One region of the Burkholderia sp. 22313 genome, then DNA from elsewhere that is predicted to be linked to it. Evidence: predicted binding sites of a transcription regulator. Region 1 holds the regulator's gene; each other region holds the start of a gene.

Region 1 (4,607 bases):
GAAGTTGATGCCGGTGTCGGCGAGCGCGTCGAGCAGCGCAAACGATGCGTTCTCGTCGACGGTCCAGCCGAAGACGTTGCCGCCGAAGGCGAGCGGTGAAACCTGGATGTCCGACGTGCCGAGGGTGCGTAGTGTCATGTTGCTCTCCGATATCTGCGAGATGAAGGGATCGAACGACAGGATGGGCCGGAATGAATGCGACGGGACGGCGGACGGGCGAAGCACGTGCGCCGTTGTCGCGGGACGCTGAAACATTCTCGCCCATCGGCTGGAATCGTGCAGCGGGCACACAGCCGCGAATGCGGCGAAATGGCGGCGGATAGCGGATGCATCGTCCGTTATCGAATGATTCGTGCTGTCGGATTGGATGCGGAGCCGAATTTTGCGATGCCGGTGCGCGAGGGGACGCGAATGGAAGCGCCGGCGATTCCGGCGCCGGAACGAAAAACGGGCGGCATGCTGCCGCCCGTGATCGATCGGTGACGCAACGCGTTATCGCAACTGCACGGCCGCCAGAAACAGCACCATGCTGCCGATCGCGCCATCCAGCACGCGCCACGCAACGGCCTTGCGGAACCACGGCGCGAGCAGTCGCGCACCGTATCCGAGCCCGAGGAACCACACGACGCTGACCGACATCGCGCCGATCGCGAACGCGACGCGTGTGCCTTCCGGCTCGCGTGCGCCGGCCGTGCCGATCAGCAGGAACGTATCGAGATACACGTGCGGGTTGAGCCACGTGAACGCGAGCGTCATCAGCACGATCGCGGCCGCACTTTGCGGCGGCGGTGCGACCGTGTCGCCACGCACGTCGAGCGTGTCGTGCCCCGGCTTGAACGCGCGGCGCAGCGCATTGATGCCGAACCATGCGAGATACGCGAGGCCGACGTACAGCACCACGTGGACGAAGGTCGGATAGCGCTCGACGAGTACCGATGCGCCGCCGACGCCGGCGCCGATCAGGATCATGTCGGACAGCGCGCACAGCAGCACGATCTTGCCGACATGCGCGCGCATGATGCCTTGCCGGAGCACGAACGCGTTCTGCGCGCCGATGGTGACGATGAGCGATCCGCACAGGGCGGCGCCGTGGGAAAAAGCGATCCAGTTCATGATGGGAGACGAGAAGCAGTAGACGGGTGAATCGGTTAGCGCTAGTCTGCGGGCAGCCATGACATAAGAGAAGCTAATTCACCTAATGCGGATTAAGGAAATCTAATGCTCGACTACGCGTTGCTCGACGCCCTCGCAGCCGTGATCCGGCACGGCTCGTTCGAACGGGCGGCCAAGGAGCTGAACGTCACGCCGTCGGCGGTATCGCAACGCGTGAAGCTGCTGGAGGAGCGCGTCGGCAGTGTGCTCGTCAAGCGCGGCCAGCCGTGCGTCGCGACGACGTCGGGCGCGCTGCTGTGCCGCCATACGGAGCGCGTGCAGCTGCTCGAGGCCGAGCTGGGCGGCCGGATGCCCGCATTGCCGGGCCAGATCGCGAGTGCGTGGCCGACGTTGCGCGTGGCCGTCAACGATGACAGCGTCGCGACCTGGTTCATCGACGCGGTCGGGCCGTTCTGCACCGAGCGCGAGACCCTGCTCGACCTCGTGATCGACGACCAGGACTACACGGCCGCGCGCATTCGCGACGGCAGCGTGCAGGGCGCGGTGACCGCGCAGGCCGAGCCGATCCAGGGATGCCGGTCGACGCGGCTCGGGCGCATCCGCTATCGCGCGGTGTGTTCGCCGGCGTTTTACGCGCGCTATTTCAGCGCGGGCATCACGCGCGATGCGCTGCGCCGCGCGCCGTGCGTCATGTTCAACCCGAAGGACGGTTTGCAGGCGCGTTTCATCCGGCGCGTGACGCGCGCGGATCTCGATCCGCCGCAACACTGGATCCCGCACGTCGCGGGCTATCTGCGCGCATGCGAAACGGGGCTGGGATGGGGGATGTGCCCGGACCGGATGGTCGATCGCCAACTGGCGGCGGGCGAGCTCGTCGACATGTCGCGCGGGCGGACCGTCGACATCGAGCTTTACTGGCAGAGCTGGCGCCTGTCGATCGGCTGGCTCGACGATTTCAGCGTGGCGCTCAAGGCGCGCGCGGCGCTGTTCCTCGACTGATCGGGGCGGAAGGCGCCGTAGAGGCGGGCGTGGCGGGTGGCGGCGCGCGGGGTCAGACGTGGTGCAGGCCGTCGAAGTCGACGATCTGCACGAGGCGGCCCTGCATTTCGATCAGGCCGCGCTTCTGGAACTTCGACAACGTGCGGCTGACCGTTTCGAGCGTCATGCCGAGATAGCTGCCGATGTCTTCGCGCGTCATCCGCAGGTTGAATTCCGACGGCGAGTAGCCGCGCTTCAGGTAACGCGACGACACGTCGAGCAGGAATGCGGCGACCCGTTCTTCCGCGTTCAGCGAACCGAGCAGCATGGTTTGCGACGTTTCGCGCACGATCTGCTCGCTCATCAGCTTGTGCATGCGCAGCTGCATCGTGCCGGCCTCCGAACACAGCGACTTGAGCGCGCTGTACGGAATCACGCAGACGGAGCTGTCTTCCAGCGCGACCGCGGTGCGCGGGTGCGTGTCGTCGCAGATGCCGTCGAGGCCGAGCGCTTCGCCCGCGAGGTGGAGGCCCGTGACCTGCTCGCGGCCGTCGTGGCGCGTGGCGACGGTTTTCAGCGAACCCGAGCGCACCGCGTACAGGTTGTCGAACATGTCGCCTTCGCGGAACAGCGCTTCGCCGCGCTTGACCGGGCGCGCCGCGCAGATGACCGATTCGAGGCGGCTGAGTGCTTCGGGCGCGAGGCCCTGCGGCATGCACAGGTGCCGCATGGCGCACGACGAGCAGTGCGGGGCCTGGCGGGAGGCCCAGCTGCCTGCATGGGGCTGGGCGGCGGGACGTGTGGCGACGGGCGTCAGCATGATCGTTTACTCCGGCGTTGAATCGACGAAATCATTGTCCCACCGCAAGTTGCGGCTGTCGGGTGACAAAACGTCGCGACCGTGCGCGCATGCCGCGTGGCGTCGCAGCGGCAGGCGTGCATGCGCGCAGTTTGCCTGCGCGGCTGCAACGCGCGCGCCGGCCCGCTCAGCCTTCCTGCTCGTCTTCGTCCGTGTGCGCGGCGGCCGGGATCAGCAGCACCGGCAGCGTCGCATGCCGCACGCACTGTTCGGCGATGCTGCCGAGCACGAGGCGGCGGAACCCGCGACGGCCGTGCGTGCCGAGCACCAGCAGATCGGCGCCGAACGCCTTCGCGCCGTCGAGGATCAGCGTCGATACGTCGTTGAGCGACGACGCCTCGTTCATCTGCGTTTCGCCCTTCACGCCGGCAGCCTGCATCCGCTTCGTGAAATCCGCCGCGAGCGCGGTGCCCTGCGCGATGAGCTGGTCGCGCAGCACGGACGGATCGTAGCCCGGCACGTTGTAATAGATCGCGGCGTTCTCGACGACGTAGAACGGTTGCAGTTCGGCACCGTGCTGCTTCGCGAGCGCGAGTGCGGCATCGAACGCGTGGCGGGACGTGTCGCTGCCGTCGATGGCAACCAGAATGCGCTTGTACATAGTGTCTCCGAGTGGCGGGTTGAGCGGAAGTCGGCGCAATGGCCGAACGGGCCGTGCGTTGCTGCGAGGCAGGGTAAACCAACGGCCGGGACTTTGCAGCGACGTCGCGGTCATCGCGATCGTCGCGCCGCGGCGGCGGGGCCGGCGTACCGCGATGGCGGCCCATGCGCGCGCCGCATGCTGCACTGCGTGATGCGCGCGGCGAAGCGCGAAGCGCATCGTGACCGCAGCCGCCGCGCGGACGATGAATCGCGACGCCTGCTCGCGCGAAGACAGCACGTGAGCGCCGTGCGGACACGCCATCGTCACTGAATACGGTTGCGCGGGCATCGTGTGACGGCAAGCCGCGAAAGGCCGGCACCTCGATCCGCCACCGTCGATCGCCGGTCGCGCTTCGATTCGCCAATCGAACGATCGATTCAAACGGCGCGCACGCTACCTCGGCACCGCCGTCAGTTCGATCACCCGTTCCGGCCGGCGTCCGTGACCGGGCCAGTACGTGCTGCCGTACATGCGATGAACGGGGCCGAACGCGGCGTCGGCGGCCTGCGACGGCGCGGCGAAGCCCTTCTCGATCACCGCGTAGCCAGCCCGCAGCGCGAAGGCCGGATGGTTGCCGCCCGGCCGGCTGTCGAACCCGGCGAAGCCGTCGCCGGCTTCCGGCATCGCGTTGACGAGCGATGCGTTGCTGCGCGTGATCTGGTCGGGCGAGAAGGCGCGGCCGCTCGCGAGACGTGCCGCCTCGCGATGCTTGCCGTCGGTGTCGACGGTGCTGTCGAGCGTGTCGTCGTTGTCGAGTTCGACGCTGCGCGGATGCGCGATGTGTGCTTGAGCGGACGTTTCCATCACGGCTCTCCTGGCGGCGAGGCGCTCCGGATCGAAGCAAATCCCGTTCCGGGCACGACGGGAAAACGGCGCGCGGGCGATCGCCGGGCTCGCATGGCGCGCGCTGATTTGTCCTGATTTATTTCAGCTAGAACACCCGTTTTCTACAGAGTATGATTCTTTTCCTGCGAAGCGGCGACAGGGGATGCAGTCTCGCCGCCTCTGCCCGCA
Region 2 (4,607 bases), on a different contig from region 1:
CGCGCACTTCATCGGGCTGCCTGGCAACCCCGTGTCGAGCTTCGTCACGTTCCTGCTGTTCGTGCGGCCGTTCCTGCTGCGCCTGTCCGGCGTGCGCGACGTCGCGCCGCGCGCGCTGTCGCTGCGCGCGGACTTCTCGCAGAGCAAGGGCGACCGGCGCAACGAATTCCTGCGCGCGCGCGTCAACGCGGCCGGCGGCCTCGACCTGTTCCCGAACCAGAGTTCGGCGGTGCTGACGTCGACGGTCTGGGGCGACGGCCTGATCGACAATCCGCCGCAACACGCGATCAGCGCGGGCGAGACCGTGCGTTTCATTCCGTTTTCCGAACTGCTGTCGTAACGCGACGGCTTCCCGATCTATGAAGATTCAACTGAAATTCTTTGCAAGCGTGCGCGAGGCGCTGGGCGTGTCCGACGAACGGGCCGACGTGCCGGACGGCGTGACGACCGTCGGCGACGTGCGCGCGTGGCTGCGCCTGCGCGGCGGCGCGTGGGCCGAGACGCTCGCCGAAGGGCGCGCGTTGCGCATGGCGTGCAATCACGAGATGACCGGCGCCGACACGCGGCTCACCGATGGCTGCGAGGTCGCGTTTTTTCCGCCGGTGACGGGCGGCTGAGCTTTGCATGGGACCGGAGTAAGCGCTAAAGCGCTAAGTCTGGGTCGACCGCGAAGCATGGGACCGGAGTAAGCGCTAAAGCGCTAACTCCGGTCGACAGGGGCAGACAATGGCAACAGTACGAGTCCAGACCGGCGATTTCGACCTGAACACCGAAGTCGCGGCATTGCGCGCACGCAACCCGAAGATCGGCGCGGTCGCATGTTTCGTCGGCACGGTGCGCGACCTGAACGAAGGCGATGCGGTCGCCGCGATGGAGCTCGAGCACTATCCGGGGATGACCGAGAAGGCGCTTGAGAAGATCGCCGCGGAGGCTGGCCGGCGCTGGCCGGGGATCGACGTCGCGATCGTGCATCGTGTCGGCCGGCTGCAGCCGCTCGACCAGATCGTGATGGTCGCGACGGTCGCGTCGCATCGCGGCGATGCGTTCGCGTCGTGCGAGTTCGTGATGGACTATCTGAAGACCGAGGCGCCGTTCTGGAAGAAGGAAACGACACCGGACGGCGAGCGCTGGGTCGATGCCCGCAGCACCGACGATGCGGCGCTCGCGCGCTGGGGCGTCGAATCGGGCAATACGCCGCGTTGAGCGCGGCGTGCGACGCATGCGGCGATGTGCCGCACGCGTTCGATTGTCGCGAGCGTCGGCCTGTCAGGCGTCCGGATCGGTGCTGCGCCCGATGATCTTCGTCGGAAACGGCTCGCCGCGGGCGCGGGACGGCAGCGCGTGCGGATCGTCGCCCGTGTCGCGGCGGCGTGGCGCAACCGCATCGAGCAGCGCCTGCTGCTCCGGCGGAATCTGATAATCCCAGCCGAAGCGGCTCAGCTGCAGGCTCTGCGCGATCCGCAGCGCGGGCTCCATGAAGCGGATGGCCGCAGGCGGTGTGTAGCGCCCCTCGACGGTCTTCAGGAACAGCGCCAGCCAGCGGCTGAAATGCGCGGGCTCGACGCCTTCGAGCGGCTGGTGTGCCTGCTGCACGTTGCCGCGATAGCCCTTGGTGCCGAGCACGAGGCTCGACCAGAAGCTGACCATCTTCGGCAGATGGTCGTCCCAGCGGCCTTCGAGCTTCGCATCGAACACGGGCCCGAGCAGCGGATCGGCGCGTACGCGGTCGTAGAACGCATACACGAGGTCGCGAATGTTGTCCTCGGTCGGTTCGTCGTCGCGTGGGCGGGCCGGGGCGGTATCGGGCGAGGCGGGCAGGGCGGTCATGGCAAAAAGGGCCGGAAAATCGAGGCGTGGGCGGGACGTTGGCCGCACATCGGCAGACCGGTTGCGCGGGCAGTGCGCAGGACGCCGACAGAATTTTGACGCAAAATAGCGTCCACCGATGCCTGAGAAATGTGTGGATGCCATGCATCTTATTGCGTGCAGGCCGTGCCGGCAACCCGGTGCCGCCAGGCATCCCCGCCAGCCGGCCCGGCGCGCGCTCCGATCGACCCGGTCAGCATCATCGGGGCACGATCGATAATTTTCCGTATTCGCTCATGAGACTCACCGACTACACCGACTACTCGCTGCGCGTCATGCTGTATCTCGCCGTGCGCGGCGAGGGGCTCGCGACGATCCAGGAGATCTCGGACGCCTACGGCATCTCGAAGAACCATCTGATGAAGGTCGTCCAGCAGCTCGGCGAGCTCGGCTGGGTCGACACCGTTCGCGGCCGCAACGGCGGGCTGCGGCTGTTTCCCGACTCGCTGAAGCTGACGGTCGGCCAGGTGGTGCGCGCGACCGAGAGCGACTTCGCGCTGGTCGGCTGCTTTGCGGCCGACGGCGGCGAGCCGCGCGGCTGCGTGATCGAGCCGCAGTGTCGCCTGAAGGGCGTGCTGGCGGCCGCGCGCGACGCGTTCTTCGCCGAACTCGACCGTCATACGATCGGCGAACTGGCCGCGCCCGCGTCGCCGCTCGCCACGCTGCTGGGCCTTCGCCCGATCGCGCTCGTGCGTGCCGAGCCAGCCGGGGATGAAGCAGCGGCGTCCGCCGAAGCGCCGTCGAAGGCCGGCTGACACGCCGGTGCCGCACGCCGTCATCCGGCTGCAGCGCGCCCGCGGGCCGCTGTCTCGACGCATCCCGATTTTTGCGCTGAATCAACCCGAATTTCGCTTGAAACCCGCATAAGCATCCTCATCTTGGTGTTAATCGAAAATTGGAGGTCTCGACAAAATGAGAATCGACAAGCTCACCACCAAGTTCCAGGAAGCACTCGCGGACGCGCAAAGCCTTGCGGCAGGCCGCGACAATCAATACATCGAACCCGTTCACGTGCTGGCGGCGCTGGTCGCGCAGCACGACGGCTCCGCTCGCTCGCTGATGTCGCGTGCCGGCGTTCACGTGCAGGCGCTGCAAGGCGCGCTGAACGAGGCCATCTCGCGCCTGCCGCAAGTGACGGGCACGGGCGGCGACATCCAGATCGGCCGTGAACTGGCCGGGCTGCTGAACCAGGCCGACAAGGAAGCGCAGAAGCTCAACGACACGTTCATCGCGAGCGAGATGTTCCTGCTCGCCGTGTCCGACGACAAGGGCGACGCCGGCAAGCTCGCGCGCCAGCACGGCCTCACGCGCAAGGCGCTCGAAGCCGCGATCGCCGCGGTGCGCGGTGGCTCGCAGGTGCACAGCCAGGACGCCGAAAGCCAGCGCGAGGCGCTGAAGAAATACACGGTCGACCTGACCGAGCGCGCCCGCGCGGGCAAGCTCGACCCGGTGATCGGCCGCGACGACGAAATCCGCCGCTCGATCCAGATCCTGCAGCGCCGCACCAAGAACAACCCGGTGCTGATCGGCGAGCCGGGCGTCGGCAAGACGGCGATCGTCGAAGGGCTCGCGCAGCGGATCGTCAACGGCGAAGTGCCCGAGACGCTGAAGGGCAAGCGCGTGCTGTCGCTCGACATGGCCGCGCTGCTCGCCGGCGCGAAGTATCGCGGCGAGTTCGAGGAGCGCCTGAAGGCGGTGCTCAACGACATCGCGAAGGACGAAGGCCAGACGATCGTCTTCATCGACGAAATCCACACGATGGTCGGTGCCGGCAAGGCCGAAGGCGCGATGGACGCGGGCAACATGCTGAAGCCGGCGCTGTCGCGCGGCGAGCTGCACTGCATCGGCGCGACCACGCTCGACGAATACCGCAAGTACATCGAGAAGGATGCCGCGCTCGAGCGCCGCTTCCAGAAGGTGCTCGTCGACGAGCCGAGCGTCGAGGCGACGATCGCGATCCTGCGCGGGCTGCAGGAGAAGTACGAACTGCACCACGGCGTCGACATCACCGACCCGGCGATCGTCTCCGCGGCCGAGTTGTCGCATCGCTACATCACCGACCGGTTCCTGCCGGACAAGGCGATCGACCTGATCGACGAGGCCGCATCGAAGATCAAGATGGAAATCGATTCGAAGCCCGAAGAGATGGACAAGCTCGACCGCCGGCTGATCCAGCTGAAGATCGAGCGCGAAGCCGTGAAGAAGGAGCAGGACGAAGCGTCGCAGAAGCGCCTGCAACTGATCGAGGAAGAGATCGATCGTCTCGGCCGCGAGTATGCGGACCTGGAAGAGATCTGGACCGCCGAGAAGGCCGCGGTGCAGGGCAGCGCGCAGCTCAAGGAAGAGATCGAGAAGGTGCGCGCCGACATCGCGCGTCTGCAGCGCGAAGGCAAGCTGGAGAAGGTCGCCGAGCTGCAGTACGGCAAGCTGCCGCAGCTCGAGTCGCAACTGAAGCAGGTCACGCAGGCTGAAGAGCAGGAGCAGCACAACCCGACGCGTCCGCGCCTGCTGCGCACGCAGGTCGGTGCGGAAGAAATCGCGGAAGTCGTGTCGCGCGCCACCGGGATTCCCGTGTCGCGGATGATGCAGGGCGAACGCGAGAAGCTGCTGCACATCGAGGAAAAGCTGCACGAGCGCGTGGTCGGCCAGCACGAGGCGATCAGCGCGGTCGCGGATGCGATCCGTCGTTCGCGCGCGGGTCTCGCCGATCCGAACCGTCCGTACGGCTCGTTCCTGTTCCT
Region 3 (4,607 bases), on a different contig from region 1:
CACCTGCGCGGGCGTCGACCGGACGAGCGCGATCGTCGACGGGCCGTCGCATGCTTCGCCGGCCACCTCGAATCCGGTGGCGTTCTGGAGAATGTGCCGCAGACCGTCGCGCACGAGCGTATGGTCGTCGGCGATGAGCACCTTGATCATGTGAGGGTGGTTTCCTGTTGAACGGTGCCGAGCGGGAACGCGACGGTGATCGAGAAGCCGCGCGCGAGCGCGGTATCGATCGTCACGCTGCCGCCGAGCATGTGTGCGCGTTCGCGAATGCCGATCAGGCCGAACGATTTGTCTTCGTGGGCGGGGCCGCCCGGCGCCGCACCGCGGCCGTTGTCCGCGACGCGCAACACGCAGCAGCCTTCCTCGATGTCGAGCCGCAGCGCGACGCGCGTCGCATCCGCGTGGCGCGCGACGTTCGTCAGCGCTTCCTGGACGATCCGGAACAGCGTGGTCGCCCCCGCGCTGGTGAACGTGAGGCCGCCCGTTTCGATGTGGCGTTCGACGTCGATGCCGTAGCGGTTCGTGAAGTCGTTCGCGAGCCACTCGATCGCGGGCACGAGGCCGAGATCGTCGAGCATCACCGGGCGCAGGTCGGCTGCGATGCGCCGCACCGACGCGACGGTCGCATCGATCAGGCGGCGCATGCCCTGCAGGTGCGACAGCACGTCGTCGTCGGGGCGCGCATGGCCGGGCGCGCGCAACTGCTGCTCGACCACCGACAGGTCCATCTTCAGCGCGGTGAGCTGCTGGCCGAGATCGTCGTGCAGTTCGCGCGCGATGCGGGTCTTTTCTTCTTCGCGCACGTTCTGCAGGTTCGCCGACAGTTCGCGCAGCTCCTCGCGCGACTGCGTCAGCGCATGCTCGGCGCGCTGCCGCTCGGTGATGTCGCGCAGCATCACCGTATAGAGCTTGCCCGACGCATCGCGGATCTGCGAGATCGATGCCTCGATCGGGAACTCCTCGCCGTTGCCGCGCAGCCCGAACAGCACGCGCTGGCGGCCCATCTGGCGCTCGGATACCCCCGTCACGCCGAACTGGTCGACGTGCTTCGTATGGGCGGCGCGAAACCGCTCGGGGATGAAACGCGACAGCGGCGCGCCGATCGCCTCCATCGCCGACACGCCGAACACCTGTTCGGCCATCGGGTTGAAGATCACGACCGTCTGCTTTTCGTCGATCGTGATGATCGCTTCCATCGACGAGCGGATGATGCCCATCATCCGCGCCTCGTTGAGGATGCCGCGGCTGCTGGCGCCGGGGTCGGCACCGCCGGCGCGGCCGCGCAGCAGCGCATGGATGAGCGCCGCGAACCCGAACGACGCGATCAGCCCGGCGGCGAGCACCGTGCCGGCCGCGCGCTGTGCGCCGGTCGCGCTCGGCCGGCCGTCCGCGGAATAGGCGAGCGTCAGCACCGTGCCGCCGAAATTCAGCTGCTCGGTGCGCCGCATCAGGTCGGGCGACATCGAGGCTTCGTCAGTCGTCGTCTCGGCGCTCGCGAAAGGGTGCGGATCGTCACCGGCGCTCATCCGCAGATCGAGCCCGCGTTCCGCGTCGAGCGCGCGCTCGACCAGGTGAGTCGGACTCACTTCGGCGAACAGCACGCCATCGGCGCGGGGCTCGTGCGGGCCGGATGGCGCGACGGCCGCGCGCGGCGAGGCCGTCGCGGGCAGGAACAGCGTGAGGGTGCGCGTGTCGCGGGACGTATCGCCGTCGGCCGGGTGGATGCCGAGCGCGACATCGCCGGTGCGCAGCGCACGCGCGAGCGGTGCGGCGTCCGACGCGCCGAAGCGGACGATGACCGAGCTCGACATGGGGGCGCTGTGCGTGGCAACGGCCAACGGGCCGGCCGGCATCGGCGCCTTGCCCGCGAGGGCGCTGCGCGCGGCCGGCGACAACGGCGCATAGCCGATCTGCCGGACCGGCGAATATCCGCTGTCGAGATCGAGCGTGTCGGCATACCGGCGCCATTGGTCGGGCGTCATCTGCGGCGCGAGATCGTACGCGCCGCGCGCGCTTTCGAGCACGGCGACGCCGGACTGCAGTTCGTGGCGCAGCATCGCGGTCACGTGCGCCGTGCGGCGTTCGAAGCGCGTATGGACGGCGCCTTGCCACTGCTCGCGCACCAGCAGCGCGACGCCGAGCGACAGCGCCGCGCCGGCGAACAGCGCAACGACGCCGGCCGCGAGCGGCTGGCGTAACATGGTCTGGAAGCGCGTGGGCCCTCGGGCGTCACGCGGCAGGGTTCCACTTGCGGTCATTCGATGGCCATTCTGGTGTCGGGGCCGCCCGCGGCACTCGGGCAGCGCGGCAAAACCGGGAAAAACTCGCACCGGCCGCGTGCGACGTCACGTCTGCTTTAAGGACGAAATTGTGCGCGCTTTAGGCGTTTTTTGTAATAGGGTCAGCTAAAAATGCGATAGCCGGGCGGTGCAGCGGGCGTCCCGGCCGCGATTGACGCGCATCAACCGGCGCGTCGGCACGTGGGGCAGACTGTTCGGCAGGCGAGCCGGCATCGGGCCGGTTCGCAGTGACGGGCCGCCGTTGCGCGATGCGCGACGCGTGCCCGGTCGGAGGGAGGACCATGTACAAGCGGATTTTCGTCGGGCTCGACGGCAGCCCGAGCGCGCGTCTCGCGCTGAACGAGGCGATCCGGATCGCGGCGGTATCCGGCGGCGAGGTGACGTGCGCGTATGTCGTCGAGCATCGGCCGCAGCTCGTCGACGTCGATGCGGGCTTCGCGGCCCAACGCGACGACGACGCGGCCGCCGTCGATGCGGTGACGCCCGTGCTCGACGAGGCGAAGGCGGTGCTCGCGCAGCAGCATGTGCCGGGCACCGTGCGCGCGCTCGACGCGTACGGCGAAGACATCGCCGCGGTGCTGATGCGCACGGCCGCCGAGGCCGGTGCCGACCTGATCGTGATGGGGACGAGCGGGCGGCACGGGCTGCGCCGGCTGCTGCTCGGCAGTGTGGCGGAATCGCTGCTGCGCGCGGCCGACCGGCCCGTGCTGCTGGTGCGGCACGACGAACCGGCAGCCGCGGCAAGCGCGTGACGGGTGCCGGGCGGCACGGATGCGCGCGTGGTGGCGGGCGCGGGTTGCCGCGCGGAGCCGGCGGATGCCGGCGTGACATCGTGTGCGGTCGTATGCCGTCATGTATCCGGCACGCACGGGGATGGACGCTCCGCACGCCGAGCGGCGAGTGCGCTGTCGGGCCGCGCCGGTTGCATCGTGGCCCGCACTTCTGGCAGCATCGGCCGGTGTTCGCTTCATCGTCGCGCGCCGCGTTCCGCGCGCGATCCGGTCGCCGCGTGCATGGCCGCGGCGATCGACGCAGCGGCACGCGACGGCGGCCGATCGCCTCCTCGATCGGCCCTGGCCGTGCGTCGCGTGTCCGGTTTCCTACTTTACCGACGTCATCCGCCATGCCGATCTCCGCCGCCGACCTGATTCACCAGTTCAACCTGCAGCCGCATCCCGAGGGCGGCTATTTCCGGGAAACCTACCGCGCGGCCGATTCGGTCGTGCGGCCGGCCGACGGTGCGCCACGCGCGGCGTCGACGGCGATCTACTACCTGTTGTGCGACGGCGCGTATTCGTCCTGGCACCGGATCCGTTCCGACGAGGTCTGGCATTTCTACGCGGGCGATCCGCTCGAAGTGTGGGTGCTCGACGAGCACGACGGCCTCACGATCCACCGGCTCGGCAATCCGCTCACGCATCCGGGCACCGTGTTCCAGGCGGTCGTGCCGGCCGGGCGCTGGTTCGGCGCACGCTGCGCCGCGCCGGAGGATGTCGCGCTCGTCGGCTGCACGGTCGCGCCGGGTTTCGAGTTCTCGGAGTTCGAACTCGCGGACGCGACCACGCTCGCCGCCGCGTTCCCCGCGTACGCGGAATACGTCGCACGGCTCGCGCCGAGCGTCGGCGACTGAGTGTGCCGGCGGCGGCCAGGCCGGCCGCCGACGCACCCGTCGACAGCGGCTGTTCCGCGCGGCGTCGCGCAAACCCGTTTAGAATGCACGGTGGTGCAGGATCGGCCGCGGACGTGCCGCGACGGTCGCTGCCAGCCGTATCGACGGCCGCCCCCGTCGCACGGTCCGCATGTCTTCCAGGAGCGCCGCCGTGTGGCACTTTCCCATTGCGATTCCTTCGTCGCTCGGCCCGTGGGCCGTGTTCGCGAGCGTGCTGATCACGCAGCTCGGCGTGCCGGTGCCGGCCGTCCCGATGCTGATTCTCGGCGGTACGATGGCGGCGATGGGGCAGGCGTCGTGGGCGAGCATGTTCGCGGCGGCGATCGGCGCGACGATGCTCGCCGATTCGCTGTGGTTCTTCATGGGCCGCACGCGCGGCCGGCGCCTGCTGAACGGGCTTGTGCGTTTCTCGCTGTCGCTCGACACGACGCTGCGCTTCGCGCGTAACGTGTTCGAAAGATTCGGCGCGCCGCTGCTCGTGCTCTCCAAGTTCCTGCCGGGCCTCGGCCTCGTGTCGGCACCGCTGCTCGGCACGACCGCGATCGGCGTCGGCGTGTTCCTGTTCTGGGATCTGGCCGGCGCGTCGTTGTGGGCCGCAGTCTGGCTCATCGGCGGCGCGGCCGTGCACGACCAGATCG

The links. Region 1 encodes FNR, which switches genes on or off when oxygen is low (the NO sensors DNR and NnrR bind a similar motif). Its sites were predicted from a motif close to TTGATNNNNATCAA; they were not measured.
Region 2: the regulator FNR is predicted to act here: its motif matches at 2,693-2,706, upstream of clpB (ATP-dependent chaperone ClpB).
Region 3: the regulator FNR is predicted to act here: its motif matches at 2,452-2,465, upstream of ACTJKF_RS04520 (universal stress protein).

Annotation. Positions count from the first base shown of each region.
Region 1 covers NZ_JBQEON010000035.1:27,594-32,200, forward strand. The annotation lists gene ACTJKF_RS24990 (aldo/keto reductase) at 1-138, opposite strand, end outside; gene ACTJKF_RS24995 (hypothetical protein) at 277-483, shown strand; gene ACTJKF_RS25000 (LysE/ArgO family amino acid transporter) at 493-1,113, opposite strand; gene ACTJKF_RS25005 (LysR family transcriptional regulator ArgP) at 1,219-2,112, shown strand; gene fnr (fumarate/nitrate reduction transcriptional regulator Fnr) at 2,165-2,911, opposite strand; gene ACTJKF_RS25015 (universal stress protein) at 3,078-3,551, opposite strand; gene ACTJKF_RS25020 (DUF3005 domain-containing protein) at 3,987-4,397, opposite strand.
Region 2 covers NZ_JBQEON010000006.1:64,510-69,116, reverse strand. The annotation lists gene ACTJKF_RS07280 (molybdopterin molybdotransferase MoeA) at 1-340, shown strand, start outside; gene moaD (molybdopterin converting factor subunit 1) at 360-617, shown strand; gene ACTJKF_RS07270 (molybdenum cofactor biosynthesis protein MoaE) at 727-1,203, shown strand; gene ACTJKF_RS07265 (group III truncated hemoglobin) at 1,267-1,827, opposite strand; gene ACTJKF_RS07260 (Rrf2 family transcriptional regulator) at 2,103-2,621, shown strand; gene clpB (ATP-dependent chaperone ClpB) at 2,779-4,607, shown strand, end outside.
Region 3 covers NZ_JBQEON010000003.1:251,851-256,457, forward strand. The annotation lists gene ACTJKF_RS04510 (response regulator) at 1-150, opposite strand, end outside; gene ACTJKF_RS04515 (PAS domain S-box protein) at 147-2,258, opposite strand; gene ACTJKF_RS04520 (universal stress protein) at 2,582-3,052, shown strand; gene ACTJKF_RS04525 (cupin domain-containing protein) at 3,424-3,930, shown strand; gene ACTJKF_RS04530 (DedA family protein/thiosulfate sulfurtransferase GlpE) at 4,121-4,607, shown strand, end outside.